Regions from separate parts of the Faecalibacillus intestinalis genome, predicted to be linked through region 1. Evidence: a T-box and tRNA genes for the amino acid it is inferred to sense, from the RefSeq annotation. Region 1 holds a T-box; the other holds one or more tRNA genes.
The links. The T-box of region 1 lies ahead of ileS (isoleucine--tRNA ligase). A T-box ahead of a tRNA ligase gene usually reads a tRNA of that ligase, here a tRNA-Ile.
Positions count from the first base shown of each region.

Region 1 (15,376 bases):
ATATCAGATGGATTGTAATTATTTGGTAAAACAGCTTCGATATCTTTTTCTGTGATGACATCAACTTTATTTGTTTGACCATTTTTTATTTTAACAGAATTCATTTTTGTATCTTTTTTAATAATATTCGCAACTGAATAATGATCTTTTACATAATTACCTAAAGCAAGGGTATCATTTACGGTACAATGATTATAGCCATCACTATTTTTAGAAAAGCCAACAACACAAACATAATGATGATCATTGATATTCAATAAACTTGATAAAGTACTTTGAGCTTTGCTTGTATAACCACTTTTGCATCCTTCAATCATTGATGTATCAATATGGTCTCTTTTACTTTTATAAATAACTTTTTTGACCCATTGATGTTGACCATCACTTGACGTATATTGATATCTATCAAAGACCTCAACAAATTTTTTATTCTTTAAAGCATATTGGGTAATTTTAGCCATATCATATGCTGTTGTATAATGATCATCATCATGAATTCCTGTTGTATTTACAAAATGAGAATCTTTTAATCCTAATTTTTTTACCAATTGATTCATTTTTTCAACGAACTTTTCTTGACTACCACACGTATTATTAGCTAGAGCACGACAAGCATCTGCACCTGAAGGTAACATTGCTCCCATCAACATATCTCTATAAGTGACAACTTCTCCGACAGTAAAGTCTGCAGAAGTAGCTCCTGTTTCCCAAACTGTATCGATATCACTTTGAGTAATCGTAGCTGTTTTATCTAGATCATCTAACATTTCAATAGCAACAATACATGTTAAAATTTTTGTAATACTTGCTGGATACATTTTATCATGGGCATTTTTATTGTATAAAACTTGCCCGGTATCTTTATCGATGACAATTCCATATTGTCCTACAATATTGACTTCTTCCCCTTCAGCGAAAACTGGTACGAATGATGTAAAAATCATCATCAATGATAAAGTTATTGTAAGTAATTTTTTAATCATTGTTTTCCTCCCCTATGTAAAAAAGATAACTTTGTTTCTGATATCAAAACCGAAATAAAAATAATCATAAATCCTAATCCAATTTGAAGTGTCATTATTTCTTGTCCAAATAATATGGAAAAGAAAACTCCAAAAACAGATTCTAAGCTTAATAATAACGCTGCTATATTTTCATTAACAAATTTTTGTCCCACATTTTGAAATAAATAACATAATGTAGTTGCAAAAAATGCCAGATATAAGATTTGAAGATAAATACTTGAATCAATATGGAAAACAACTGAAATATCTTCAAATAAAGAGGCTGCTATAAATGAAAAAATAGAAGCAAATGCAAATTGTAAGGCAGTAATAATAATTGGAGATGTCTTTTTCATTGCTTTTTCACACACAATAATATGAACAGCATATAAAAAACCACCAATCAAAGTATAAAGATCACCTAAATTCACCTTTAAGGAACTATCTAAAGAAACAAAACCAACTCCAATAAAACAAAGGATAGCCGCAAATATTTGTGCTTTATCGGGTTTCTTTTTAAAATAAAGCCAACTTAATAAAGGAACAATCGTACAATAAACGGCTGTTAAAAAAGCATTTTTACCAGGTGTTGTCAATTGCAAACCAAATGTTTGAATTGAAAAAGCACTAAATAAGGCTAGACCTGCTAAAAAACCACCTAATAGATCTTGTTTTTTGATTTTTTTTATTTTATTAAAAAATAAAATAGAAATGAAAATTGTACTTAACACAAAACGTATACATAATAGCGTAAATGGAGAAATAAAATCCACAGCATTTTTCATAACAATAAAAGAACTTCCCCAAATAAGAGCAGACATTAATAGCATACATTTACCTAATATTTCTTTTTTCATATACTCCCTCACCTACAATCTCGTAAATAATAACACAGTTCGCTTTATTTTTCATTACAAAATTGTTTTTTAAAAAGAAAAGGATGTATCTTTCGATACATCCTTTTATCTGCTATTCAGCTACACGATGAGCTACACTTGCACAACGTGAACATAATTCACCATTCATTTCATCTTCATCGAAATAGTTCCAACATCTTGGACATTGTACACCGTTGAATTTTTCAACTTTAATGTAGCTAGTTTCATATTCTTCTAAAGTTGTATCATCAACTAATTCAACTTTAGCCACAATAAATAATTGTTTTAAATCATCCTTTAAGTTAGCAATATCTTTATATTCATCTTTTAAAGATAATGTTACTTTTGTTTCCATGTTCGATTTAATTAATTTTTCATTTCTTAAACCTTCCATAGATTTTAAAACATCTTTTCTTACTTCCATAAATTTAGAGAAATAAGCTAAAACTTCTTCTTCATTTTCAATATCAAATAATTCATATTTTGGTTCTAAGAAGATAGATTCTGCTTTATTTTCATCACAATGGAAATGATCATGTAATTCTTCAGCAGTAAATACAAGTACTGTTGATAATAATTTCATCATTGTTTTAGCATGATGATATAAAACAGTTTGAACTTGTCTTCTACGTGGAGAATTTGCATCTTCAATGTATAAGATATCTTTTGTGAAATCCATATAGAATGAACTTAAAGTATTTGTAAAGTAATTTAAGATTTCTTGGTTAGCTGTTGCAAAGTCATAATTTGCATAAGCTTCATCATAAGCTTTCATTAATTCATTTAATTTAGCTAACATATATTGATCAACACCAGGTAAATCTTTGATTTCTACTAAATCACTTGCTTTGAAGTCATTTAAGTTACCTAAAACGAATCTCATGGTATTACGGATTTTACGATATCCTTCAGCCACTTGTTTCATGATTTCATTAGAAATACGAACATCTTGTTGATAAGCAACAGAAGTAGCCCATAATCTTACGATATCAGCACCATATTGGTTAACAAGTTTAATAGGATCTACTGTATTTCCTAATGACTTAGACATTTTATTTCCTTTACCATCTAATACGAAACCATGTGATAAGACAGTTTTATAAGGAGCTTTACCATGAGCAGCAACACCGATAATTAATGATGAGTTGAACCATCCACGATATTGGTCACTACCTTCAAAATAAAGATCTACTGGATAATTAAATCCTCTTTCTACCATCACACCTGTATGTGAACTTCCTGAGTCAAACCATACATCCATGATATCTTTTTCTTTTTTGAAGATACCATTTGGTGAATGTTCATTTGTATATCCTTCAGGTAATAAATCTTTTTCATCTCTTTCAAACCAAACATTTGAACCATGTTCTCTAAATAATTCAGAAATATGATCAAATACTTCTTGTTCAATAATTGGAGTTCCATCTTCACAATAGAAAATAGGAATTGGTACACCCCAAGTACGTTGACGTGAAATACACCAGTCTCCACGATCTCTAATCATGTTATAGATTCTGATGTGTCCCCATTCATTTAACCAGTTAACATTATCAATTTCACTTAATAATTTATCTCTGATTTTATCTAATGAACAGAACCATTGATCAGTTGCTCTAAAGATAATAGGTTTTTTAGTACGCCAATCATGTGGGTAACTGTGTGTGATGAATTCAAGTTTTAATAAAGCTCCAATTTCATCTAATTTCATAGTTACTGTTTTATTGGCGTCATCAACATATTGACCAGCTAACCATTCACCACAATCTTCCATCATACAACCATGTTCATCAACGTTACAATAAGCTGGTAAGTTATATTTTTGACCTACAAAGAAGTCGTCTGCCCCAAATCCAGGTGCAGTATGAACGCATCCAGTACCAGAGTCAGATGTTACATGATCTCCTAAGATAACTAATGATTCTCTATCATATAATGGATGTTGACATGTGATGTATTCTAATTCAGATCCTTTATAATGATTAACAACTTTGTAATCTGTGATTTCAAATTTAGCCATTAATTCATCAACTAAAGTATCTAAGACAATTAATTTTCCTTTTTCAGTTTCTACTAATGCATAGTTATAAGAAGCATTTAAGCAGATTGCTAAGTTAGCAGGAATTGTCCAAGGAGTAGTTGTCCAAATAACGAAATTAACATCGTTATCTAAGACTCCTTTACCATCTTTAACTTGGAATTTAACAAAAATTGTTGGTGATTTGATATCATGATATTCAACTTCAGCTTCTGCTAAAGCAGATTCACTTGATGGTGACCAGTAAACTGGTTTTAATCCTTTGAAAATTAATCCATCCATTGCCATTTTAGCAAAAACTTCAATTTGTCTTGCTTCAAATTCATGTTGTAATGTTAAATATGGATGTTTATAATCCGCAAATGTTCCCATACGGATCAATTGTTCCATTTGTTTATTTACTTGTTCATGTGCATAAGCATCACATTTTTCTCTAAACTTAGCTGTAGGCATTTCTTTACGATTAACACCTAATTTTTGAATAGCATTTTCAATCGGTAAACCATGAGTATCCCATCCAGGAATATATGGTGTATAGAAACCATTCATATTTTTATAACGGCAAATAACGTCTTTGATGACTTTGTTTAACATATGCCCCATGTGCATATTTCCATTAGCATATGGAGGACCATCATGGAAGACAAAGCTGTCTTTTCCTTCGTTTTGTTGGATAACTTTGTTATACATGTCGTTTTCTTGCCAACGTTCTACATACTTAGGTTCTTTTTTTGGTAAGTTTCCACGCATTTCAAAGTCAGTTTTTGGCATTAATAATGTGTCTTTGTAATTCATTTTTTCTTTCCTCTCTTTAAAAATAAAAAAACACATCATCCTAAGGACGATGTGATCGCGGTACCACCTTAATTCGTATTTTCATACGCTCTTGAAATCTTAACGCGATTAACGTCACCTTCTACTTAATTCAAAGGGCTACTCCAGAGTGATACATTATAATCTTTGTTACTGATTTACACCAACCATCAGCTCTCTTAAAACTCTAATTATAAACTGTCTCCTTCATCGTATTTATCTTCATTAATTAAATTATAAACTTCTGACTGGTCAATAGACTCAAGGATATCTTTTGACATTTTTTCGACCGAAGCTCTAAATTTAACAGCTTGCGCCTTAAAGTCGCTCATCTCACCAGACAACGAACGAACATACTCTAGCGATTCGCTCAGTATCATATTAGCATTCTTTTTCGCTTTGTCAATAAGTTCGCTTGCTTCTTTTAATGCAAGACGTGCAATTTCTTCATTTGTTTGTTCTTGGATGTTTACACGATGCTGTAATAATGATTTTTGATGTTCTAATTGTTGATAATCTTCTTGTAATTTTTTAATTTGATCATTCAACTGTTTTATTTCATTATCTTTTTCATTGATCAATTCATCAACTTGTGACTTATTATAACCAAATACTTGTTTTTTCAATAACATCATGTTCACTCCCTACTTATAAAAATACCCTTCAACCACATAATTATCAGAGCGTGTTTGTTTATTACAATCAACAAACATCACTCTACCATGTTTTTTGAATGATATTATGTCTTTATTATTACATAAATAATTTATTTGTTCAACCGGTTTATGATTAACTTTTACATGACCAGCACGAATAAATTCTGCTGCTTTTTGTCTTGAAATTTTATAAAAAGAAGAAATGATCTTATCTAATCGAAATGAAGATACAATAAATGATTTTACTAAATAATCATTTTTTACTTCTATTTCTTCATCCCATTCAACAAACTTTACTTTACTTCTTTTAATCATTGATAAATGATCTTTTAAATATTCATAAATATGTCGATCAACAGCTAAATAAAAATCTTTGTCTTTTTCAACAATATCTCCAAATAACTCTCTTTTAATTCCTAAAGACATTAAAGCACCTAAAATATCTCGATGTGTTAATTTTTCAAAATTTTTTGCATAAATAATCTTACAAACAACGATTTCAAAATCTTCCTTTTCTATTTCATAAAAATAAGGAGCAATAATTATTCTTTGACTTTCACTATGAATAAAACCACCATTTTCTAAAACTTGAACTTCATCTTGATGCCCAATAACACTTTTAACAATTGATTGATGATACGGATCTAAAAATTGCGTTAAAATAAGTCTTTGTTTATATTGTACTTGATCCAAATAATCAAGTACCTTTTTTACAAAGACTTCTTCCCCTTTAAAATGTTCAAACATAACTTAAAAAAGTATGGAAACCATACTTTTTAATCTTCTTGTTCATCTTCATCTAGATCAATTGTTCCTGCAACAGAAATATTACGAGGTGTACATAAGAAAATTTTGGGTCCTATTCTTTGAATGTCACCTTCAATAGCGTAAATAACACCACTTAAGAAATCAACAACACGTTTAGCTTGATCTTTTTGTAAACGATGTAAATTAACAACTGTTGCTTTTTTTGTTTTTAAATAATTTGCAATATCTTGAGTTTCTCCAAATGAACGTGGTTCAAATAAAACTAAATGACTATCTTTATTCATATTTAATGATTTCACAGCTTCGCTTGTTTTAGAAAGTTTTGCTTGTTCAAATAAGCTTGTTTTAGGTACAGTATCAACCTCTACAGCATCATAATCTTCAGCAATATCTTCTCCATCCCCATCTTCATCGAAAAACCATTTTTTTACTTTTTCACCGTAACCCATGAAGTCATCCTCCTTTTATTTCCTCAATATTATACCATACATTTATTGATTATCAAAGGTATCAACAAGGAAATCTAGCTAAACCTGTTCAATATTCACTAAAATCACATCGCCTTTTAAAGAAATCACACATTCAATCGGAATAACTAAGACAGGAGGCTCTTTAAAAAAACAAAAAAAATGAAAAAAATTCATTTTTTCGACAATTAAAGCACGTATACATTTTTGACACCAATCTAATTCAATATCCGCAATATACCCTATTTTTTTACCATCATAAACATTAATCACATCTTTTGATTGTAATGATACAAATCTCATACGATCACCCCTATAAAATATGCTTTAGACTAATTTTTTATGTAATTTTTCTAAAGCTTTTTTTTCAATTCGAGAAATTTGCGCTTGTGATACAAAAAGCTCATCTGCTATTTCACATTGCGAATAACCCTGATAGTATCTTTCTTGAATTACTTTCTTTTCTCTTTGATTTAAACAATCAAAGGCATTTTTTAAATCAAGGTGATCATGATAATGTTTCAATGTTTCTGGATCAAGTGAGACAATATCTGATAATGATAATTCATTTTGATTATCATTTCCTACAACATCTTGGAAAGAAGCAATGCTTTGAGTAGATTGCATTGCTTCTATAATATTTTGTTTTTCAATATTTAAATTTTGTGATAATTCTTGAATCGTTGGTTCTCTTTGATATTGATTTAAATATTTTTCCTTTTCTTTTAAAATAGCATAAGCTAAATCCTTGATTGGTCTAGAAATCTTAACTTGTGTATTATCTCTTAAATAACGTTTCATTTCACCAATGATCAAAGGAACTGCATACGTTGAAAACTGTAATTGATAATTGGTATCAAAATGATCGACTGCTTTTATTAGACCAACGATGCCTACTTGAAACAGATCTTCATAATGATTTGATTTTTGGTAAAATCTTTTCATTAAAGATAACACTAATTTTGTATTAGAAAGAATAATCATTTCTTTACTTTTTTGATCATGATTCTTTTGATAATTTTGAATCAATGTATATAATTCTTCTTTAGAAAGAGTTTTTTGAATAGGGATAGTGCTCATAAAACTTTCTTTTTCCACAATAATCACCAAAATTAGTGTGGCTTTTTTTGATAAAAATATACTATTTCACTTCATCATAATTTAATTGACTTCTTAATTTTTTTATAATCTTTTTTTCTAATCTAGAAATATAGGATTGTGAAATACCTAATAAATCAGCAACATCCTTTTGTGTCAATTCATCATTATTAGATAAACCATATCTTAAAATCAATATTTCTTTTTCTCTTTCATTCAATTCTTTTAAAGCTTCATAAAAAATTTTCTTTTGATCACTTTTCAACATCTCTTGTTCAACAAGATCATCATCTGTTCCTACGATATCTCCTAATAATAACTCATTACCATCATAATCAATATTTAAAGGTTCATCTAAAGAAATCTCATAACGAATCTTATTATTTTTTCTTAAGTACATAAGTATTTCATTTTCAATACACCTTGAAGCATACGTCGCAAGTTTAATATTTTTATCTGCCTTAAAAGTATTGATTGCTTTTACTAAACCAATTGTGCCAATACTAATTAAATCTTCCAAAGGACAATTGGCGCTATTGTCATATCTTTTAGCAACATAAACAACCAATCTTAAATTATGTTCAATCAATAAATCTCTTGCTTTTTGATCCCCAGAAACTGCTTTTTCAATTATTTCCTTTTCTTGTTGACCTTTTAAAGGAGGCGGTAAAATATCATGTCTTCCTATATAATAAAGATACTGTTTTGTATTTAAAAACTGTCTAATCATTTGCCACATCAAATAATCCCTCCCATCAATTCTTTATTTAATAAACAATCATAATCTAATTCATCCAATACACCTATATAAACATTTCTTAAAGATTGCTTATTTACTAAAACTTGGTCAACTAAAATAATATCTATTTTTCTTTTTTTTAAGCCATCAATAATCAATGTATCTAATTGTTGATAAGTATCAATTTTACTTTTTTTAATAAAAATAAGTGGATAACCTAGATAGTTTGCATGATTACCACTATCTAAAAACCCTGAAAGATGATAAATCTTATTATTAAAAATAAGTGTTACATCATATAGATCATCTTTTTGTTTTATTTTTCTTTTTGTATAAATTAAATAAATTGTTTCAATGATTAAAAAAACACATATCATAACAACAATAACTATATCTTTATAATTTATGGGAGTAATCAAGATTCCGTTGTATATAAATGATTCTTTTATTAGGGTATTGATAAAGAATAGTATTGAAAAATAAACAATTAAAAAAACTGGAAAATATAAGAAAAATTGTTTTTTAAAAATAAATAAAAAAAGGACAATCCAGTATAAAAAACTTATATATGGTAAATAGTCTATATAAATGAGAACAATCGATATATTACTTAAAAAACTCAAGAAAAGGATTTTCAAAAATGACCAATTAATATTAAGCAATAATGAAATCATTTCATAAGTCATGATAAATAAAATACCATTCATACAATAAGTTAATTCAACATAGACCTCCATCTTGCTTACCCCTTTATCATCATATATGATGACAAGTAAAAAAGATGTCAAAAAAGATTGGACATTTAAAAAAGTATGGACAAAAATCCATACTTTCTACACATTATTTTTTTGAACGATCGATTGCTTCCATCACAGCGTTTCTAAAATTATTTTCTTCTAAAGCCTTAACACCTTGAATCGTAATACCACCTGGAGAACAAACTTGATCTTTTAAAATACCTGGATGTAATTGCGTCTCTTTAACCATTTTTGCACTTCCTAAAACAGTTTGGCTGGCAAGCTTATAAGCCAAATCACGAGGCAAACCATTTAAAACTGCACCATCTGCTAAAGCTTCAATAAACATATAAACAAAAGCTGGTCCACAACCACTTAAAGCACCACCGGCAACCATTTGATAATTTTCAATAAGATAAACCTCACCAATGCTTTCAAACATTGTTTGTACGTAATTTAATTCTTCAGCTGTTAAAGTATTGTCTTTTTCAAATAAAGTCGTTCCTTCTAATACCTTAGCTGGTGTGTTTGGCATAATTGTTAAGTGATGTGTTCCCGGTAATAATTCTTCATATTTATCATTTCCATAACCAGCAACAATTGAAACGATCACTTGTTGATCAATGACTGATTTTATTTTTGAAATGACACTTTCTACGACATTTGGTTTAACCCCCATCACCAAATAATCACAATTTTTAACAACGTCTTGTTCACTTGAACATATATGAATACCAAAATCTTGTTCAAACATCATCAGCTGTTGACTATTTATATCATATCCATATACCTCACTACCATCAATAAAATCACTTTTAATAAGACCTTGGCAAATTGTCCCCGCCATATTTCCTAATCCTATAAATCCAATTTTCATTTAAATTCCTCCTTTATAAAAATGAGCTAACATCGTTAGCTCATCTTATTAAATTCTTCTATTTTTGATAAATGCTGGTGGAAAACCATCATCATCATCTTCGTCATCATCATATGATTCAAAAGTTTGAGGTTCTTCACCTAAAGGTCTTGCTACTGAAGGTTGGACAGTTACTTCTTCCTTTTCTTCTTCGAATCCTGTTGCGATAACAGTAACAATAATTTCATCATCTAAGTTTTCATTAATAGCAATACCTAAATAAGTATTAATGTCATCTCCAACTTCTTGAGTAATTGTTTCAAGAGCAATATTAGCATCATATAATGAAATATTTGGTCCACCTGTAACGTTAATAATAGCGTCTTTAGCACCTGCTACGGAAACTTCTAATAAAGGTGAAGAAATTGCACGTTTTGCAGCTTCTTTTGCTTTATCATCTCCTGATGACATACCAATACCAATTAACGCATTTCCTCTATTTTTCATAACTGCACAGATATCTGCAAAGTCAAGGTTGATAAATGCAGGAACAGCAATTAAATCAGTAATTGTTTGAACACCTTGTCTTAATACATTATCAGCTTCTCTAAATGCTTCTTGCATTGGACGTCCACCAATTAGTTGTAATAAACGGTCATTTGAAACCACAATAATACTATCTACATTAGAACGTAATTCATCAATACCTTCGATTGCTTGTTTTTTACGTTTCATTCCTTCAAAAGTAAATGGTTTAGTAATAACACCTACTGTTAATGCTCCTAATTCACGAGCAATCTTAGCGAAAACAGGTGCTGCACCAGTACCAGTTCCACCACCCATACCAGCAGCAATGAAAACCATATCTGCACCTTCAAGGGCAGTTCTAATATCTCCTTCAGATTCTAAAGCAGCTTTCTTTCCTACTTCTGGATTACCTCCTGCTCCTAAACCTTTTGTTAAATCTTTTCCTAAAATAATTTTATTTTCTACAGGCGAACGACGTAATACTTGTACATCTGTATTTGCGACAAAGAATTCTACTCCTCTAACGCCTTCTTCAACCATGCGGTTAACAGCGTTGTTTCCTCCGCCACCAACACCGATTACTTTTATTTTTGCAACTTGTTCAAAATCTAATTCTTCGTTCATGATTTACCCTCTCTTTTATCTATTCTTCTTCACCAAAGAAAGTATCTAGTAATCTACTAAATCTTCCAGTTTTCTCTTTTGTATCTTTTACTTTCGTAAGTCCTTTAAATCTCACAGCCATTGTATTAGAAATATCCGGTAAAACAACAGATGTTTCATAAGGACCAAGATATTTAGCACGATCAGACATATAAAAAATCATTCCTACAGAAGAAACAAATGCCATATCTCTAATGCCAATAATATCTGGACGATAAACTCTCACTGGACCTTCTAAAACACGACCAGCAACTTTATCTAGTAGCTCAAGTTCTCCTCCGCCACCAACAATCAGTGTTTCATAATGTTGTCCATTATCAATAACACCCATTTTTTCTTTAATAACATTTAACATATCAACTGCAGCTTCTTCTAAAATACCCGCAAAATCTTTTTGTGTATAATCTTTACGACCATCTGGAAGCTCAGTTGTATGAATAGTATCCTCTTGTCCAACAGTATAATCCAAAGAACCATATTTGACTTTATATGTTTCAGCTTGATTCATAGAAATTTGTAAATGTTGAGCAATTGCTCTAGTCAAATTATAACCCCCAACTGAACATACTGTTAAATATTTTAAATATCCATCTTTGTAGAAAGATATTGTTGACGTTTTATATCCCATATCAATAATCAATGCACCTTCTTGAAGATAAATCGCATCAAAAGCTTCCTTTGCACACGCAAAGGCATTGATACAAATATCCATAACTTCTAAACCTGCCTTTTCAACAGCCATAATATATGGATATAAAATCTGTTTTTGTGAAGTAATAATCAATGTATCAATAATTAAATTTCTTGAAGCTTCTCCTATAGGAGGTACTTGACTAATTCCAAAATCACCATTAAAGCGAACTGGTATTACACAAACCACCTCTTCTTCATGAGATTTTTTGAATTTAGTAGAAAGTTTCAAACCTCTTACAATATCATCCTTAGAAATCTTATCATGATCACTAAGTGATACACTACTATTACTTTGATAAAGTTTAGAACGAATAGTAGGGATTGTAAGACCAACTGCTTTGATTTCTCCATCTAGAAAATCATTAGCTTCTTGAACAACTCCTTTGATATCATTTACTAATAAATTTTCATCTTCAATGATGCCTTTTTTTACACCATGACTAGGGACCTTTTTAGAAAAAAGAACATGTAAATTAGAATTGATAATTTCACCAACTAACAATTCAATTGAAGCACTACCTATATCCAATACTGCATAAACTTCATTCATGTCTATCTCCCCTTACTACATATATCATTATATTATCATAAAAGCTACGATATTTAAAGGTTTTAGTTTCAAACACGTAGCTTTTTTCATACACTATTTAATTGTATACATAGACATTTTTTCCTAAATAATCATAGTATTTATAATCAGGATAACTTTGAATAACCAAGTAATAATTTGTTGATGTAAGTTGTTTTTCCATGTCTTCAATACGTACATAAAAAACCTTACCATCATTAAGTTCCAACTTACATTTGGTTTGATCTTTTTCATCAGGTTCAAAGACAATACTAGAGATTTGATTTTGAACAACTGATGGTAATTTGACATATGCTTTCACAAATGATTGGAAATGTTCTTCGTCAAAATTCATCATTTGTGGACAACGTTGTACATAAGAAATCCATTTTTGTTGTTGATCTTGTTCAAAAATGCCATCTTGATCTGCAACATATAAAATATTATTAATATAGCCATATAAAGAAGCATTGTTTTCTTTAATTCTTATCTTTATATTCCCTATCAAATCTTTCGTTACAGTTGCTTTTTCAACAAAGATCATTTTTTCAACCTCTGTTTCAACCTGTTTTTTATTTACTTTAAAAAAATAAGTTTTTTTTGATTTAACCGGTAATCGTTCAATAATCTCTTCAGCAGAAGTCAAATGACATCCTGAAACAGTTATTTTTTTTACTTTAGACATATCTCCAAAGAAAAAAATCACTAAAAATATCAAAAGCAAAACAATAAGCACAAAATTAATTCTTCTTTTTCTTTTTTTCTTTTTTAATTTATTTCTCATTGTTAACACTTGATTTTCATCATGTTCATTATATACATACGTTGTCATCTTAAGACTCCCAATTAATAAAACGTACTTCTGGTTTTAATAAAACACCATACTTTTCTTGAACTGTTTTTTGGACATAAAAAATCAAATCATGAATATCCTTAGCAGAAGCATAACCATTATTTACAATAAAGTTAGAATGTTTTGGAGAGACTTGTGCTCCACCAATTTCATAACCTCTAAGACCTGCATCATCAATATATTTCCATGCAGCCGCACCTTCTGGATTTCTAAAAACACTTCCTGCACTTGGTTTATTCCAAGGTTGCGTAGACATTCTTCTTTCTTTTCTTTTATCTAAAGTTTCATTAATTTCTTCAACACTTTTATTTTCCAAAACAAAAGTAGCTTCCAAGACAATCCATTTAGGATGGTCTTGAATGATGGAATGTCGATATGAAAAATCCATTTCATCTTTAGATAATTCAACCACTTTTAAATGTTCATCTAATACTTTTACTGATTTAACAACTTTACTTAAACATGATTTATAGGCCCCTGCATTCATAAAAATACCACCACCGATATTTCCAGGAATTCCTCCCATAAATTCAAAACCACTCAAACCAATTTTAGCACAATCATAAGCAAGTTTAATCATTGTAACACCACATTGGGCAGTTACTTCGCTCCCATTGACATGATATTGATTCATATCTTCAAGGGAAATAATAATTCCTTCAAAACTTTTATCTGAAAATAATAAATTTGAACCTCTTCCAATAACAAAAAGTTGAATACGATGCTTACGACAATACTTTATCACTTCAATCAACTCACCGACATTTTGAACTTTTATAAATAATTTTGCTGGCCCACCTACACGATAAGTTGTATGTTTATATAACGGTTCATCTTTAAGAACTTTTCCAACATCTAATTGTTTAAGTTCTTCATAATATTTTTCAAACTTCATCATTAGTCTCCTAACATCGAAATAATTTCTTGATACATGTCTTCAACTGCATTTGGCTTTCCTAACTTTTTAGCGTTTTCTGTTAAAATTTGAAGTGCAGTTTGATCATTAATAACACTATCAATTGTAGAAATCAATTTTTCTCCTGTTAAATCTTTTTCAAGAATCATTTTAGCAGCATGGTTATTTTCTAATTCACGTGCATTATATTCTTGATGATTTGCTGCTACATAAGGACTAGGAATCAAAATAGCTGGTACGCCTAAAGCTGTTAATTCAGCAAGGGTACTGGCTCCTGCACGCGAAACAATAAGATCTGTCGCATGCATTAAAGAAGGCATATCATCAACATAAGGGATGATTTTTACGTTTTCATTTTCATAATCTTTCATTGATTCATAATAAGGTTTCCCAGTAACATAAAGTACTTGATATTCTTTACCAACAAATTGATTCATCGATTCCTTCATTGTTTGATTAACTGTTTGTGATCCTAATGATCCCATAACAATCGTAACAACTTTTTTATTTCTATCTAAACCATATTTATCATAAATATCTTTAGGAACTTCATGGCTGACAACACTTGCACGAGGATTTCCAAGCAATAGTGTTTTTTCTTGAGGAAATTCTTCATACGCTTTTTGATAACAACAAATGATCTTATCTACTTTTTTTATAAGAATCTTATTTGTTAAACCAATAATTGAGTTTTGTTCATGAATCATCGTTTTAATTTTTAAACTTGCAGCAGCCTCTAAAGCTGAAGCACTTGGATATCCACCAAAACCAACAACAATATCAGGATTAAATTTTTTTATAACTTTTTTTGCTTTTCCAATAGATTTAACAAATAACAAAGCTGCATGAGCTTTCTTTAAAGGATTACCCGCTAATCCTTTAACATTTAAACCAACATAATCATATCCAAGTTGGGGAACAACTTGAGATTCCAAACGATCCTTTGTTCCAATAAATAAAAATTTTGAATTTGGATCTTGTTTTTTTATATATTCAACTAATGCAAGAGCAGGGTATAAATGTCCACCTGTTCCTCCAGCAGCAACAACAACTTTCATCTTTACTCACTCCTTAAAGTTTATTATACTCTTTTTCTCTATTTTT
Region 1 is NZ_AP024085.1:2,052,345-2,067,720, forward strand. It holds gene Fi14EGH31_RS11020 (D-alanyl-D-alanine carboxypeptidase family protein) at 1-983, opposite strand, end outside; gene Fi14EGH31_RS11025 (DMT family transporter) at 980-1,861, opposite strand; gene ileS (isoleucine--tRNA ligase) at 1,974-4,712, opposite strand; T-box leader at 4,752-4,950, opposite strand; gene Fi14EGH31_RS11035 (DivIVA domain-containing protein) at 4,922-5,365, opposite strand; gene Fi14EGH31_RS11040 (YlmH family RNA-binding protein) at 5,375-6,133, opposite strand; gene Fi14EGH31_RS11045 (cell division protein SepF) at 6,163-6,603, opposite strand; gene Fi14EGH31_RS11050 (PRC-barrel domain-containing protein) at 6,682-6,924, opposite strand; gene Fi14EGH31_RS11055 (sigma-70 family RNA polymerase sigma factor) at 6,949-7,719, opposite strand; gene Fi14EGH31_RS11060 (sigma-70 family RNA polymerase sigma factor) at 7,763-8,458, opposite strand; gene Fi14EGH31_RS15720 (sigma-E processing peptidase SpoIIGA) at 8,458-8,835, opposite strand; gene proC (pyrroline-5-carboxylate reductase) at 9,299-10,072, opposite strand; gene ftsZ (cell division protein FtsZ) at 10,121-11,203, opposite strand; gene Fi14EGH31_RS11080 (cell division FtsA domain-containing protein) at 11,223-12,485, opposite strand; gene Fi14EGH31_RS11085 (cell division protein FtsQ/DivIB) at 12,583-13,335, opposite strand; gene murB (UDP-N-acetylmuramate dehydrogenase) at 13,337-14,251, opposite strand; gene murG (undecaprenyldiphospho-muramoylpentapeptide beta-N-acetylglucosaminyltransferase) at 14,254-15,330, opposite strand.

Region 2 (15,376 bases), 1.1 Mb from region 1:
GAATCATTATTGACGTTTCTCATTTAAGTGATGCTGGATTTTATGATGTTTATCATCATACAACAAAACCTTTCGTTGCCTCTCATAGTAACGCTCGTCAAGTATGTGGTGTCGCTAGAAATATGTCAGATGACATGATTTTAAAACTTGCTAGTCGTGGAGGCGTTATGGGAATCAACTTCTGTAGTGATTTTTTAACTACCGAAGGTACTCATCAAACAAGTTATATTAAGGATATGGTTCAACATATTTTATATATCAAAAATCTTGCAGGTATTGATTGTATTGGTTTAGGAAGTGACTTTGATGGTATTGGATCCAAGCTTGAAATGAAGGATGCAAGTGGTTATCAAATGTTATATGGTGCTTTAATTGAAGCTGGATTATCTATTGAAGAAATTGAAAAGATTTTTTATAAAAATGTCTTACGTGTTTATAAAGCAGTTTTGAAATAGGATTGGAAACAATCCTATTTTTAAAAAAACAAAAAAATGCGTATCTCTATCTCATCATTTTAGAAAAATAATGTTATAATAGCTAAATGGGAGGGACTACTTATGTATATTAAAGATGATGAAATTAATAAGTATTTTAATGAGCCCAATTGGAAAGTAGCTCATAACTTATTTCAACATAATACAATATCTAACATGTCTGTTATTAAAGATGGTCAAATTTACCAAATCGTAGGAAGTACTAATGTTAATGGTAAAATTGATACCGCTACAATTCAAGTTGATACAGGAGGACATATCCTCGAATTTAACTGTGATTGTAATCACTGTAAGCCTAATGAACTGGCATGTGGACATATAGGTGCTATTTTATTAAAATTTTACGGTCTTGAAGCAAGTGATTTACCTTATTCTTTCAATCAAAAAGGAAATTACGCTGATCAATTACAAGCACTTCAAGCAAAAAAAGAAGCCGCACATTTAAAAGAACAAGCTAATTTAACTTTTTCATTAATTGAACAATATAAAAATCAACATCGTTTACATCAATTACAACTTAATCAACACATTCATTTAATACCACAAGTAAAAAGTACATTTAATCGATTAAGTTTATCTTATAAGATTGCTAGCGATAGAAGTTATACAATTAAAAACTTAAATACTTTTATTCAAAATGTAAAAGCAAACGAAATTGTTGAATATGGAAATGCTTTAGTTACCGATCATAACTCTAAAGCCTTTGATAGTTCTTCATTAAAACAAATTCGTTTTATTAAAGAATATTTTCATTTAAAAGATGATGATCGTAGTATTAGAATCACATCAGATAATATTGATGATTTTTTTCTAACACATTATGATAATTTAGATATCAACATTAACTTTACAACAATCGATTTACAAAACTTCATTTTAGAAATCCAAAAAGATGAAGATTATACAACCATCAAATACAAAGAACCTGATGGTATTACTATCATCGGTCATCAATATATCTATTATTTCGATCACTATACCCTTAATAGATATTCAAAAGAATGTAGCAATGCGCTAAGGCCTTTACTTACACATTTAGAAAATAATTCACTTACAATTCCAAATAACGAATTACCACATTTTTCTAAATATATCATTGATTCTGTTGTTCCTTATGTCGAATTTACAGGAGATGATATCGATGAATATCTACCTATGGATATTTCTTTATTAATTTATGTCGATTTAAATAACAACAACGAATTATCTGTTACATTAGATTATCGAGATGATCAAGGAAATACAATCTTAGAAAACCCTAAAGATCTAGTACTTCCATTAAAATTAGATGGTGTTATTCAAACACTACAAAAATACCTAGAATATGATGAAATCACACAAATGTATTATCTTTATAATGAAGAAGATATTTATGATTTCATTACTCGTGTTTTACCTTCACTTAATAATGATTGTGAAATTTATATTAGTGAAGAAATCAAACAAATGAATAAACCTAAAAATATGAAATTAAATATCGGTGTTCGTTTACAAAATGATTTATTAAAAATCGATATTAATAGTATCAACGTTGATAAAGAAGAAATTAAAGATATTTTATATGCTTTTCAACACAAAAAGAATTATCATCGTTTAAAAAATGGGGAATTTATTAATTTAGATGATGATAGTATCAAAGATTTAGATTTATTATTTAATGATTTAAATATTGAATATAACGATTTAAAAGATGGTGAAGTTGAAGTTGATAAATATCATTCACTTTATTTAGAAAACTTTATGAACAGTTCATCATTACATTTCAACAGAGATCAACATTTCCAAGACTTGATTTCTCATATTGAAGAAAAAGATCCTGAAGATATTCAAGTTCCACAAAATTATTCTAAGATTTTAAGAGACTATCAAGTTCAAGGATTTAAATGGTTAAAAACAATGTCAGAATATGGCTTCGGTGGTATCTTAGCTGATGATATGGGGCTTGGTAAAACATTACAAGTCATGACATTGATTGAAGATGGTATCGGTGAAAATCATGTCAGTCTCGTTGTTGCTCCTGCAACCTTGATTTATAACTGGCAAGATGAAATCAAAAAATTCTCAAAGAAATTAAAAACAGTTTGTATTACTGGAAATATTGCTCAAAGAAAGAAATTAATTGAAAGCATTCCAGAATATGATATTGTTATTACTTCATATGATTATATTCGTAGAGATTATGAATTATATAAAGATTATCAATTCTATTATTTTATTTTAGATGAAGCTCAATATATCAAAAATCAAAGTACAAAGAATGCTCAAACTGTTAAATTAATTAATGGTAAATATCGTTTTGCTTTAACAGGTACTCCAATTGAAAATAGTTTAGCAGAATTATGGTCAATCTTTGATTTCTTGATGCCTCAATATTTATATAATTATCATCATTTCAAAGAAACTTACGAAATACCAATCATAAAAAATGAAGACCAACAAAAACAAGCAAAACTTAAGCAATTAGTTGAACCATTTATTTTAAGGAGAACAAAGAAAGAGGTTTTAACAGAATTACCAGACAAGATTGAAAACAATGTCATTATTCCTTTTACACCAGAGGAAGAAAAAGTATATCTTGCTAACTTATCAACAATTAATAGTGAATTACAAAGTGCTATTCAGGTAAATCATATCGATAAGATCCAAATTCTTGCAATGATGACAAGGCTTCGTCAATTATGTTGTGATCAACGTATTTTATATAAAGATATCATTGAGCCAAGTTCTAAACTTAAAGCTTGTATGGATATTATTGAAACAGCAAAAGAAAATAATCAAAAAGTCTTACTATTCTCTTCTTTTACTAAATCATTAGATTTAATCGAAGCTGAATTACGTAAAAAAGATATTTCTTATTATGTTTTAACTGGTTCAACAACAAAAATCAAAAGGCATCAACTTGTTAATGCCTTCCAAAACGATCAAACAACTGTCTTTTTAATCAGTTTAAAAGCAGGTGGTACTGGTCTTAACTTAACAAGTGCTTCTACCGTTATTCACTATGATCCATGGTGGAATATGTCTGCACAAAATCAAGCAACAGATAGAGCTTATCGTATTGGACAAACAAATAATGTTCAAGTTTATAAATTGATTATGAAAAATTCAATTGAAGAAAAGATTCAAAAACTTCAAGAACAAAAACAAGATTTATCGAATATGTTTATTGAAAACAATAATGGTTCTATTACCCAAATGTCTACTGCAGATATTATTGATTTATTTAAATAAAGAAAAAGGAGATCAAAGACGTTCAATCTTTAAATCTCCTTTTCTTATGTAATTCAATTTTCTAAAAGCTTTGTAAAAACTAAATGTTAAAATTGCTGGAGCAATCACATCTATCAAAATAAGTGGTATCCAATACTGATTTCCCATTACTTGAATCGCATCCAATAAGCCTACAAGTCCTGCTGTTCCCATTCCTGAGCCAATTGCACTGCAACGAATATGAAGTAAGACCGTTGAAATAGGTGCTGTAATAATCGTTGTTAAAATTGTAGGTAACCAAATAACCGGTCTTCTAATAATATTTTTAAACTGTAACATACTTGTTCCAATTCCAATAGCAATAACATCACCAATATCATTGTCTTCAATAGACATCATCGCAAAACCAATCATTTGTGCGCAACACCCTGCAAGTGCTGCCCCTGCCGCTAAACCATCAAGTCCTAACATAATACCAATAGCAGCTGAAGAAATCGGTGCCGTTAATGCCATTCCCATTAACACCCCTACAACAATTGACATAAATAAAGGTTGTAAAGAAACCCCATCATTAATAACACTTCCAATCCAAGTAATCATTTGTGTAAGATAAGGTCCTACAAATTGTGTTACCAAACCTGCTATACAGATAGAAACAAAAGGAACAAGTAAAATATCAATCGGTGTTTTCCCTTGAATAAGTCTTGTTACCTCAATAGCCGCTAAAACTGCTACATAAGCTGAAATTGGATTACCCGCTTGAACACCATTATTAAACGTTCCAGCTCCTATTGCTCCTGCAATAACCGCAGAAATCAAATTAAGTCCTTTTGCATCAATTGCATAGCCCATACCAACTCCAATGGCCGGTCCCATTAAATAACCTGCTACTGTCCCCCAGGTTACAAGTTGTTCAACATGAACTAATGTTCCTAATTGTTTTAATATTGTTCCAATAATCAAACTTGCAAAAAAGCCATAAGCCATTCCATTAAAAGTATTGATTACATAATTTCCTTTTCCTCTACTTTGTGCCATATTTTACCCCCTCAATTGGATTATAGAGTATATTTATTTTTTTACAATAAAAAAACTGCCGAAGCAGTTAGTTTATTTATTGGTGGAGCCAAGCGGGATCGAACCGCTGACCCCCTGCGTGCAAGGCAGGTGCTCTCCCAGCTGAGCTATGGCCCCAATTTAATATTTATTTTTTCCACCATTTCATTTGTTAAAATGGTGGGCCTGAATGGATTTGAACCATCGACCTCACCCTTATCAGGGGTGCGCTCTAACCAACTGAGCTACAGGCCCACATCTATATAAAACAATTAATTAATGGTGGGCCTGAATGGATTTGAACCATCGACCTCACCCTTATCAGGGGTGCGCTCTAACCAACTGAGCTACAGGCCCATCAATCAACTGCCCATATAATATACCATGCATATAAGAATACGTCAACAGTTTTTCGTGTATTTTTTTACATTTTTTTAAAAAAATAAAAATACATTGATAAAATCAACGCTTTTTTATTGTAAAATTTTTGCTGTTTTTTTCTTTTTTTGAGTCATTATTCTTAAATGATATTTAATGAGTCCTTCTTTCACCTTTTGACATAGTTTTTTTTGATAATTTTTGCTTCTTAGTTGCCCACATTCATTATAATTTGATAAAAAACCACACTCAATTAGAACTCCTAATGTCTTAGTAGCTCTTAAAACTCTAAAACCACATCCACTAATTGGTTTTCTGCTATTTGTTAACTGTTTTAAACTTTGATCAATATCAAAAGCTAATGCTTTTCCTTGTTTGCTTCTATAATAATAAAAAACTTGTGAACCCCATGCACTTCTATTACCAGAAGCATTTTGGTGAATACTTAATAAATAATCACATTTATAGCTATCTATCTTCTTGACTCTTAAATACATATCATCTTGTTTAGAATAATGATGATTTCTTTTCGTCATATCATAATCACCATCTCTTGTTAAATAGACTTTAGCTCCACTTTTTTCTAATTCATCTTTCATTTTCAAAGCAATTTCTAAATTAATATTATCTTCATAATAACCATATTCAATAGCTCCATTATCAAAACCACCATGTCCTGCATCAATCACCACTTTTACATTTTTTAAAGATTTTTCATAAGCATCTACAGGAATCTCAAAGAAACATACACCAAAAGCAATCATTATAAGAAAAATTCTTTTCATAACATCACCGTTGTATTATATGTCAAAAAAAAGATATCATGATTTTTCATGATATCTAAAATTTATCCATCAAGTAGTTTCTAAAGGCCTCATTAACTTCTTTTTTATATTTTCTACCAATTTCTAATTCATTCTTACTTTCTTCATCAACCATATTAATATGATTTTTATCTATACGATAAATATATTTCATATTAATTGCATAACTTCTATGTATTTGAATAAAACAATGTGCTTGTTTTACTTGTTCCATAAATTTCTTCAAAGTCATTTTAACAGCATATTCATGTTCATATGTATGGATAATCAATTCATGAGCATAACATTCTGCATAGATAATATCATCACTCATTAATGTTATATATGCCATTTGATTTTTATTCATTCCCTTATTCAGTTCAAAAATCAATTTCATTTCATTTTTACATTCTTCATCGTAAAGTTGTTTAAAGACTTTAAAGTCATTATCAAGATGACTCTTTATAATAAAGCATAACGCCTTTAATCCTTGGGTTTTAAAAATCAAACTACTTTTACTTGAAACAAAAACAATTTGTGAATCAAACTTTTCTTTGTACTTTTTCGCATAATCCACACCTGTCCCATTTTCAAATATCACATCTAAAAATAAAATATCGGGTACATGTTTTATCTGATCTAGATCAATCATTCCATGATAAACATCTACAACAGCATGGTATTCACTTTCTAATTTATTTTTTAAAGTTTCGCCAAACGCTCGATCATCATCCATAATCGTAAAATACATATTCACACACCCTTACTACACATATTTTATTCACTATAAATTATAGCATATTTTACCCCCCCGCATCTTTTTTTATTTTTATATTCTTTATGTTTTTTCCAAAAAACGCCTTAGAAGGAATTTATATAGACTTAAAAAGGATCATTATTGAACACGAAGATATTTTTTTACTATGTCTAGTTCTTCAATATAAATACAATGATTTATTTTATTTTCTTTAACATCTTGATAACATTTTTCAAAATCCAACCATTTAACTTCACTTACTTCATGATCAACAAAAACAAAATCTTTTTCTTCTAAATCTTTCCATAAAACAAATATTTTACTTACTTGATTATCTTTAAATAAACGACCATGAAAAATTTCTTCAAAATGAAATCTACGATTTCCACAATCAATCAATTCACTTTCCCTTACAACAATTCCTAATTCCTCTTTCAACTCTCTTACCGCCGATTGGCCATAGTTATCCCCTGCAGGAATATGTCCTGCACTTGAAATATCATAACAGCCAGGAAACGAATCTTTTTGTTCACTTCTTTTTTGTAATAATATTTGTATTTTATTTTCTTTTTTTCTTAAGATCCAAACATGAGCTGTACGATGTAAGATTCCTTGTTGATGTGCAATTTTTCTTTCTACTGTCTTTCCTGTTGGATTTCCTAATTCATCGCATATATCTAAAATTTCCATTTTATCATCTCCATTAAAATCATATTATCATCTTTCTTTACATTATAAAACGAGATGTTTAAAATAGATACGAAAAGAGGTAGAACAAATGAATAAATGTTGGTGCGGAAGTGGCTTGGACTATGAAGTTTGTCACCGCGAATTTGACAAAAAAATTAATTATTACAAAAAAAGAGGAGTGATGACACCTCCAAAATCAATGATTAAAAATCAACAACAAATTGAAGGAATCAAAAAAGCAGCTGTTGTAAATAATGGGTTATTAGATCATATCGAAAAGAATATAAAAATTGGTATGTCGACTGAAGATATCGATGTACTTACAAGAGAATATTTAAAGGAACACAATGCACATTCTGCTGATTTAAATTATGAAGGCTATCCTAAAAGTATTTGTACATCTATTAATGATGTCGTTTGTCATGGAATTCCTTCTTCTGATGTTATTTTAAAAGATGGGGATATTATTAACGTTGACGCTACAAGTGAATTAAATGGTTACTATGCTGATGCTTCACGTATGTTCATGATGGGAAACGTTTCAGATGAAGCTAAAAAACTTGTTAAAATCACAAAAGAAGCGATGTATGAAGGGATGAAAGCTATCAAGCCATGGAAAAGTCATATTGGAGATATCGGTAAAGCAATTCAAAGATATGCACATATTAATGGCTATAGCGTCGTTGAAGAATTCTGTGGTCATGGTATTGGAATGACCATGCATGAAGATCCTTATGTTTTCCATTTTAAAACAAAAGAAGATACTGTTTTGATTGTTCCAGGAATGGTTTTTACAATTGAACCAATGCTTAATCAAGGAACAAGACATGTTCACTTAAATTATAATGATGATTGGACAGTTTATACAGATGATGGAAAACTTTCTGCTCAATGGGAACATACTTTCCTTGTTACAGAAGATGGTGTGGAAATTATTTCAAAATAAAAAGTCAGAAAATCTGACTTTTTTATTATGCCGTTTTTTCAACATATACGTGCTTTTTTAATATACTTTCTTCATAAACAAGATGTTGATAACAATCCTCACATAAATAATGAGTCACAACATCATACCGATTTCTATCAACACGAATCCGATGCTCTTGATGAATCTTTCTTAAACAATTGCCACAATAACAATCAATAATACAGGCAATAGCTTCATCTTCATTCCCATCACACCAATAAACACCATTTCTACAGGCAACAATAATTTTCTTACAAGCATTTAAGCTTATTTCTTCATTTTCAAACATTTCAATTGATTTTTCAACAACTGAATTCATTCCTAGACCAATACGATGACAACTCACTTTAACAACCCCTTTCCAGGGTTATTTTAACATCTCATTTTTGTTATTTCATTAGACAGATAGTCCAAAAACTGTAGTCCTCACGAACTACAGTTTTCTCTTATAAATCACAAATTCCTTTACCTTCTCCATAAACATCATACCAATCACTATTGAAATCATTCACTGCTTTTTCAATACTTGGATTCGCAAAGATTTGTTTTAAGACTTCTACTGGCGCTGTGATTGCTTGACTTCCATAATTGAAGGCATCTCTTACTTGTTGTACCCCTTTAAAGCTTGCTGCTAATATCTTACAATCATAACCATCTTGTACGATTCTATTAGATAATTCATTGATCAGTTCCATTGGATCATTTCCTAGGTTCCCTATTCTATTGACATAAGGTGCAATATAGTCTGCTCCTGCTGCCAAGGCCATATAGGCTTGCATCAAATCATAGACAGCTGTCGCTGTTACATTTATTCCTTCTGCCTTTAATTGTTTAATAGCTTTGACTCCTTCATAAGAAACAGGCACTTTGATATAAACTTGATCATCAATTTCTTCAATAATACGATGGGCTTCTTTAACGATTTCATCACATTCCTTAGAAATCACTTGAATATGAAGACTTCTTTCTTTTCCAATGATTTTTCTTACTTCTTTCATATGTTGAAAGAAGTCTTTTGGACTTGTTTTCTTTACGATTGAAGGATTACTTGTTACTCCTACAATTGGCATATATTCTACTGCTTCTTTTATATCTTCTAAGTTTACTGTATCAATTATAAATTCCATTTTCTTTTCTCCTATAATGTTTGTTCAGTTCTTCCAATAATATCATCTTGTGTTGCTTTTGATAACACATTAAAGAATGCGGAATAGCCAGCAACACGAACAATTAAATCTTTATGCTTTTCAGGATGTGCTTGGGCATCTAATAATGTTTCTTTAGAAACAACATTGTATTGAACATGATAACCTTTTAATCGATTGAAGAAGGTTTTAATCAACATTTCAATCTTTTCTTTATTTTCTTCTTTCGATAATAACTGAGGTGTTACCTTTTGATTTAATAAAACACCACCCGTAATTTCATGTGTTGGTAATTTAGAAACAGATTTAAACACAGCAGTTGGTCCTTTTTTATCCATCGCATGAGCTGGTGAACATCCCTCAGCAAGAGGTGTATGTGCTTTTCTTCCATCTGGAGTAGCCATTGTGCCATAACCTTGTCCAACGTTGGCAGAAATACTTGAAGTACCAGCATAACGAATCCCACCGATTGGACCTCTTCCATAACGAGTATTTGGATATTTTTTCATTTCATCAATATAAATATTATAAACATCAACTACTAATTGATCGACTTCATCAATATCATTACCATACTTAGGTGCATCATTAATCAACATTTCTTGAATTCTTTGACTTTCTTTGCTTGTATAATCATCTAAAATCGCATTCCATAATTCTTCAGGTGTGATTTTTCTTTCTTCAAAGACAAGTTTTTTAATAGCTGCAAGACTATCTGCCATATTCGCAATTCCTACTTGTAACCCTGAAATAAAATCATAAACAGCGCCACCTTCTTTGATTGTTTTTCCACGACCAATACAATCTTCTGTCAAGGCTGAGCATAAAACATCAGGAACATCTCTTTCAAGTGCTAAATCAATCGCATTTTCAACAATCACTGACATACGTGTCAAATGACGCATTCCTTTTTCAATCGCTTTAAAGAGTTCATCATAAGATGTCATATCTTTAAAGTAACCACTACCTTCAAAGAATCGTTTTCCAGAAGTCATATCTACCCCATCATTCATTGCCATTAATAAAATACGTGGGAAGTTCATATAAGACATCCCTGTACAACGATAACCCCATTTACCAGGAACTGCTGTTTCAACACAACCAATCGCTGAATAGTTATATGCATCTTCTTCTTTGACACCCTTTTCAATAAATGATGGAATAATGATTTCGTCATTATTGAATGCAGGCATTCCTGTACCAAGTTTCATAACTTCAATAGCTTCATCCAAAAAAGCTTTTGGCATATTTTTATGATATCGCACTGTTAAGTTTGGTTGTGGTAAACGTGTTTGGGCAACTGATTTTAATACTAAATATGAAAGTTCATTCGTTGCATCTTTTTTATCAGGTGTTTGTCCACCGATGGTTACATTTTGATACATTGGGCTTCCGGCACTTGAAAAAGTATGGGCTTGTGAACGCACCTTATTGATTGTTAGAGTTTTGATCCATAAGTTATCTAATAATTCAATAGCTTGTTCTTCTGTTATATTATGAAGATCTTTATCATGTTTATAGTAAGGATAAATGTATTGATCAAAACGTCCATAAGATAAAGAATGCCCATTCGATTCAATTTGTAGAATTAATTGAATAAACCATGTTGATTGAATCGCTTCATAGAAAGTTTCTGCTTTTTCATAAGGAACTTTCTTACAAATACGTGCAATTTCTTCTAATTCTTCTCTTCGTTTTCCATCAGCACTTCTAGCAAGTTCTAAAGCAAGATCACTGTAACGTCTTGCAAATGTTTTAACTGCATCAATGACAATTAAAACAGCTTTATAAAATTGATATTTATCAATATTTTCAGGCATACATAAATCAAGTTTTTCTTTTAAATCTTTAACTCTTTCTTCATATCCTTTTAAACCTTTTTGTAAAACTTGTTGATAATCTACCGCTAGATGCGCATCTCCAGAATTAAGTTTCCCTTCCATTCCAAAGAAACCTGTTTCCATATAAACACTCACTTCATCTGGAAGCAAAGCGCCTCCTTTACTTCTTAAATTATTATTTTCCCAAAATGGTGCAATTGATCTTAATTCTTCTTTTGTTTCTTCTGTAATATAGAAAACATCCCCATCTCTTTTTTCAAATAAATCAAGTTCATTCATCACAAATTCCATTGTATACTCTGGAAAGATGGGTGCATCTCTATTTGATGAAGCTTGATTTCCTACAATCAAAGTATCTTCTTCAATATAAATAGGCATCTTTTCTAAGATGTTTTTTAACATATACGCTCTTTTCATAATTGGCGGTTCATTTAAATGTTCTTTATATGCCTCTGTCGCAAGGAGTGCTCTTTTTGCACAAATATATGGTTTTTTATCTAAGACTTCTTCTCTAAAATGATTCATTCTTGATGTAAGTTCACCAAAGTGTTCACTATTCTTCATTTTTCTTTCCTCAACTTTCATTCGTAAGTTTTTATTCTTTCTTTTGCAATTAAATTATATAATAAGCAAAAAATAAGTCAATATTATTTTCATAAATAAACAATTTTAGTTTCATTTGAAACTTATAAAAAGATATGTTAGGATATTAGCGAGGAGAAAAACTATGGAAAAAGGATTAATATTTAATATACAAAAATTTAGTATTCATGATGGTCCAGGTATTCGTACGACTGTTTTCTTTAAAGGCTGTCCTTTAAAATGTAAATGGTGTTCAAATCCTGAATCCCAATTACATAAACTACAAATACTTTACGATTTTGAAAAATGTGCTCATTGTAAAAAATGTTTACTTAACTGCCCAAAACAAGCAATTACCGAAAAAGAAAACCATATGATCTTTAATCATGATAAATGTATTGGCTGTCTACAATGTGTCAATCATTGTCCAACTAAAGCATTAAGTCATGAAGGAGACTTTAAAGAAATTCAAGAAATTGTGGATGTCTGCATGCAAGATATTGATTTTTATGAAGAATCTAATGGTGGTGTAACTATCTCTGGGGGTGAAGGTATGGCACAACCTGAATTTCTAGAAAAGCTTGTTTTATCTCTTAAAGAAAAAAATCTCCATGTCGCCATTGAAACAACGGGATATATTCAACAAGAAACATTTCAAAAACTAGCCCCTTTATTTGATCTTTTACTCTTTGATGTAAAACATTATGATCGACTTCAACATTTTGAAGGAACAGGTGTTTATAATGATTTAATTGTTGAAAATCTTCAATGGGCTATTCAACATCAACTTAATGTTTTACCACGCATTCCTGTTATTCCTGATTTTAATAATTCTTTAGAAGACGCTCAAGGAATAAGTGAATTATTAAAAGTATCAAACATTCAAAAAGTACAACTTCTTCCTTTTCATCAATTTGGTGAAAAGAAATATGACTTATTAAATAAAGAATATACTTTAAAAACTTATCAAGCATATCATGAAGAAGACTTGAAAGATTACCAACAAATCTTTTTAGATAAAGGTATTGATTGTTTCTTTTAAGTATTTAAAAAGCTATCAACGAGGATAGCTTTTATTATTTTTATACTTAATACTTGTATCATATAAAATATTTAATACAAGCTGTGAATTATTAAAAACACTTTTATTTTTAGTATGCTTTTTCACATTTAAAATATCTTTTCTTTCTAAATTTTTCATATACTCTCTCCTGTTTTAGAAATAATCATTCTTCATTAAGAGTATATTAAAATTTATTTAAAATATTTGTCATTATTTATTTCACAATTCCGCCTTGTATAAATCCTTCATAAACTTTATATGTTTGATAATATATTTCTTCAACACCCTGAAAAAAATCAATTTTTCCTTGAATACGCAACAAGTAAAGATACTCCCCTTTTTGATAAAATAAAGGACCTCTAAAAGGCAATTCTTCATCAACTTGTAATAAAGCTTCTTTTAAAAAATCACCATTAAAGTTTTCCTCTATAACCCTTCCATAGTAATTCATAGACCAACATGGTTTTTCATCTTTATAAACAATTTCTTGTCCACTAAAATTTTCCGCACCAAAGAAAGAATCTAAATAAGTATAATTATTCTCTTGATATGAATAATCATGAGACTCTTTTCTTGAAGAATTGACTTTATTTGTTTTATTTGCATACGTTGCCTTTTTGGCTTTTACAAGAAAGCATGCAAGTTCACTTATTTCAATTTTATGAGTTTCTAATGTTAAACAATCATCTTCTTTAACTAAATAATCTATTGAAACACCAAAAAGATTTGAAAGTTTTGTTAAATACTCAATATTAGGATAAATAGTTCCCGTTTCCCATTTTGTAACTGTTTGTCTTGAAACATTTAATTGATATGCTAGTTCTTCTTGCGTAAGCATGTTTTTCTTTCTATAATACACTATCTTTTCATTAAGCATTATTGTCACCTCCTAGAAAAATTATAACATTCTTACTTCTTATCACCAGCAACCTTCCTTTACATTTTTGCTACAAAAATCCTAAGGAAACCTTAGGATCAAACTTTTTCAACTTGTATATGTTTTTCTTTAAAATATTCTTCAACTTCTTGAGGAATTCCTTGATCCGTATAAATACATGATACTTGATGTAAATCAATTAAATTAGAAACTCCTTTTTGATGAAACTTATTTGATTCAGTAACAATAATAACATGACTTGCTTGTCTTGCCATATCTTTAACAGCTTCACAACGCATATAATCATTTCCTGTAAATCCTGTATCAATACTAAAACCATCTGTTCCAATAAAGAGTTTATCCACAAAAAATGCTTCTGCACATTTTCTCATCATTGGTCCTACCATCACTTGAGATTCATGTTGATATTCTCCACCTAATAAAATAATTTTAATAGATGTATGTTTACGAATATAATCTGCAATAAATGCAGAATTGGTAATCAGTGTGACATCTTTTTTTGTCTTTGCAATTTCTAAAGCTACTAGAGCACAACATGAACCTGATTCAATCATAATTGTTTCACCATGTTGAATCGATTCTACTGCTTTTTTAGCTACTTGTTGTTTTTGTTCATAATGATAAGCAAGACGAATATTCATATCATCACTTTTATTAAGAGTAGCATATCCATGTTCTCTAATTAACATACCACTTTCTGAAAGAGCATCTAAATCTTTACGAATTGTAACTTGTGAAACTCCTAGTAATTCAGAAAGTTTTGTAACTTCTATTTTTTTATTTTGTGTGAGTAATTCTAAAATCTTTGTTTGTCGTTTATTCATAAAATAATCCTTTCATTAATAAGAACATCTACTTTTATTTGAAAGCAAGGATTTTATTAAAAAAGAGGCCTTGCCTCTTAGTTATTATAATCATCTTCGATTGTACTATCTACATCGTCTTCTACTTCTTCAGATTCTTCATCTTCATCAGTATAGATGTCATTCATATCGATGTGTACTTCATCAAATTTATGACGAGAACGTAAATCCCAGTTGTTTTCACCAATTGTAATGAAACGTCCATCTAAAGTAATGTTTGTATAGAATAAAGATTCTTTTTCATCTTTTTCTTCTTCATCAAAACCTTTTACTTCACTTACTTCTTGCCATAATTTATAGAAATTAACTGCTTTTTTCTTTTTAGACATTAATTCATAAGCGACATCAACCATTGATCTATTTTTATCCATCTTTATCTCTCCTTACATTTTTTCAGGTGCTTCAACACCAATTAAGTTTAATGCATTTTTTAATGTAATACGTGTTGCTTCTACTAAAGCTAAACGTTGCATTGATAATTCAATATTTTCTTTATCTATTACATAACAATCATTATAGAAACTATGGAATAATTGTGCAAGTCTTTGAATATAATTTGCGATTTTATGTGGACTTCTTGATTTTGCACTATCCGCAATTTCATTTCTAAATTCATTAATATGTTTTAA
Region 2 is NZ_AP024085.1:268,365-283,740, reverse strand. It holds gene Fi14EGH31_RS01480 (dipeptidase) at 1-455, shown strand, start outside; gene Fi14EGH31_RS01475 (DEAD/DEAH box helicase) at 558-3,725, shown strand; gene Fi14EGH31_RS01470 (PTS transporter subunit IIC) at 3,738-4,742, opposite strand; tRNA gene Fi14EGH31_RS01465 (tRNA-Ala) at 4,823-4,898, opposite strand; tRNA gene Fi14EGH31_RS01460 (tRNA-Ile) at 4,939-5,015, opposite strand; tRNA gene Fi14EGH31_RS01455 (tRNA-Ile) at 5,041-5,117, opposite strand; gene Fi14EGH31_RS01450 (N-acetylmuramoyl-L-alanine amidase family protein) at 5,234-5,923, opposite strand; gene Fi14EGH31_RS01445 (LytR/AlgR family response regulator transcription factor) at 5,979-6,692, opposite strand; gene Fi14EGH31_RS01440 (NUDIX hydrolase) at 6,837-7,388, opposite strand; gene map (type I methionyl aminopeptidase) at 7,477-8,334, shown strand; gene Fi14EGH31_RS01430 (hypothetical protein) at 8,360-8,701, opposite strand; gene Fi14EGH31_RS01425 (fructose-6-phosphate aldolase) at 8,802-9,482, opposite strand; gene Fi14EGH31_RS01420 (glycyl radical protein) at 9,494-11,905, opposite strand; gene Fi14EGH31_RS01415 (glycyl-radical enzyme activating protein) at 12,069-12,965, shown strand; gene Fi14EGH31_RS01410 (hypothetical protein) at 12,981-13,124, opposite strand; gene Fi14EGH31_RS01405 (DUF5680 domain-containing protein) at 13,201-13,863, opposite strand; gene Fi14EGH31_RS01400 (DeoR/GlpR family DNA-binding transcription regulator) at 13,962-14,708, opposite strand; gene rpoE (DNA-directed RNA polymerase subunit delta) at 14,786-15,118, opposite strand; gene argS (arginine--tRNA ligase) at 15,131-15,376, opposite strand, start outside.
Region 2: it has a tRNA-Ile gene. The T-box ahead of ileS (isoleucine--tRNA ligase) is inferred to sense a tRNA for this amino acid. The anticodon was not compared.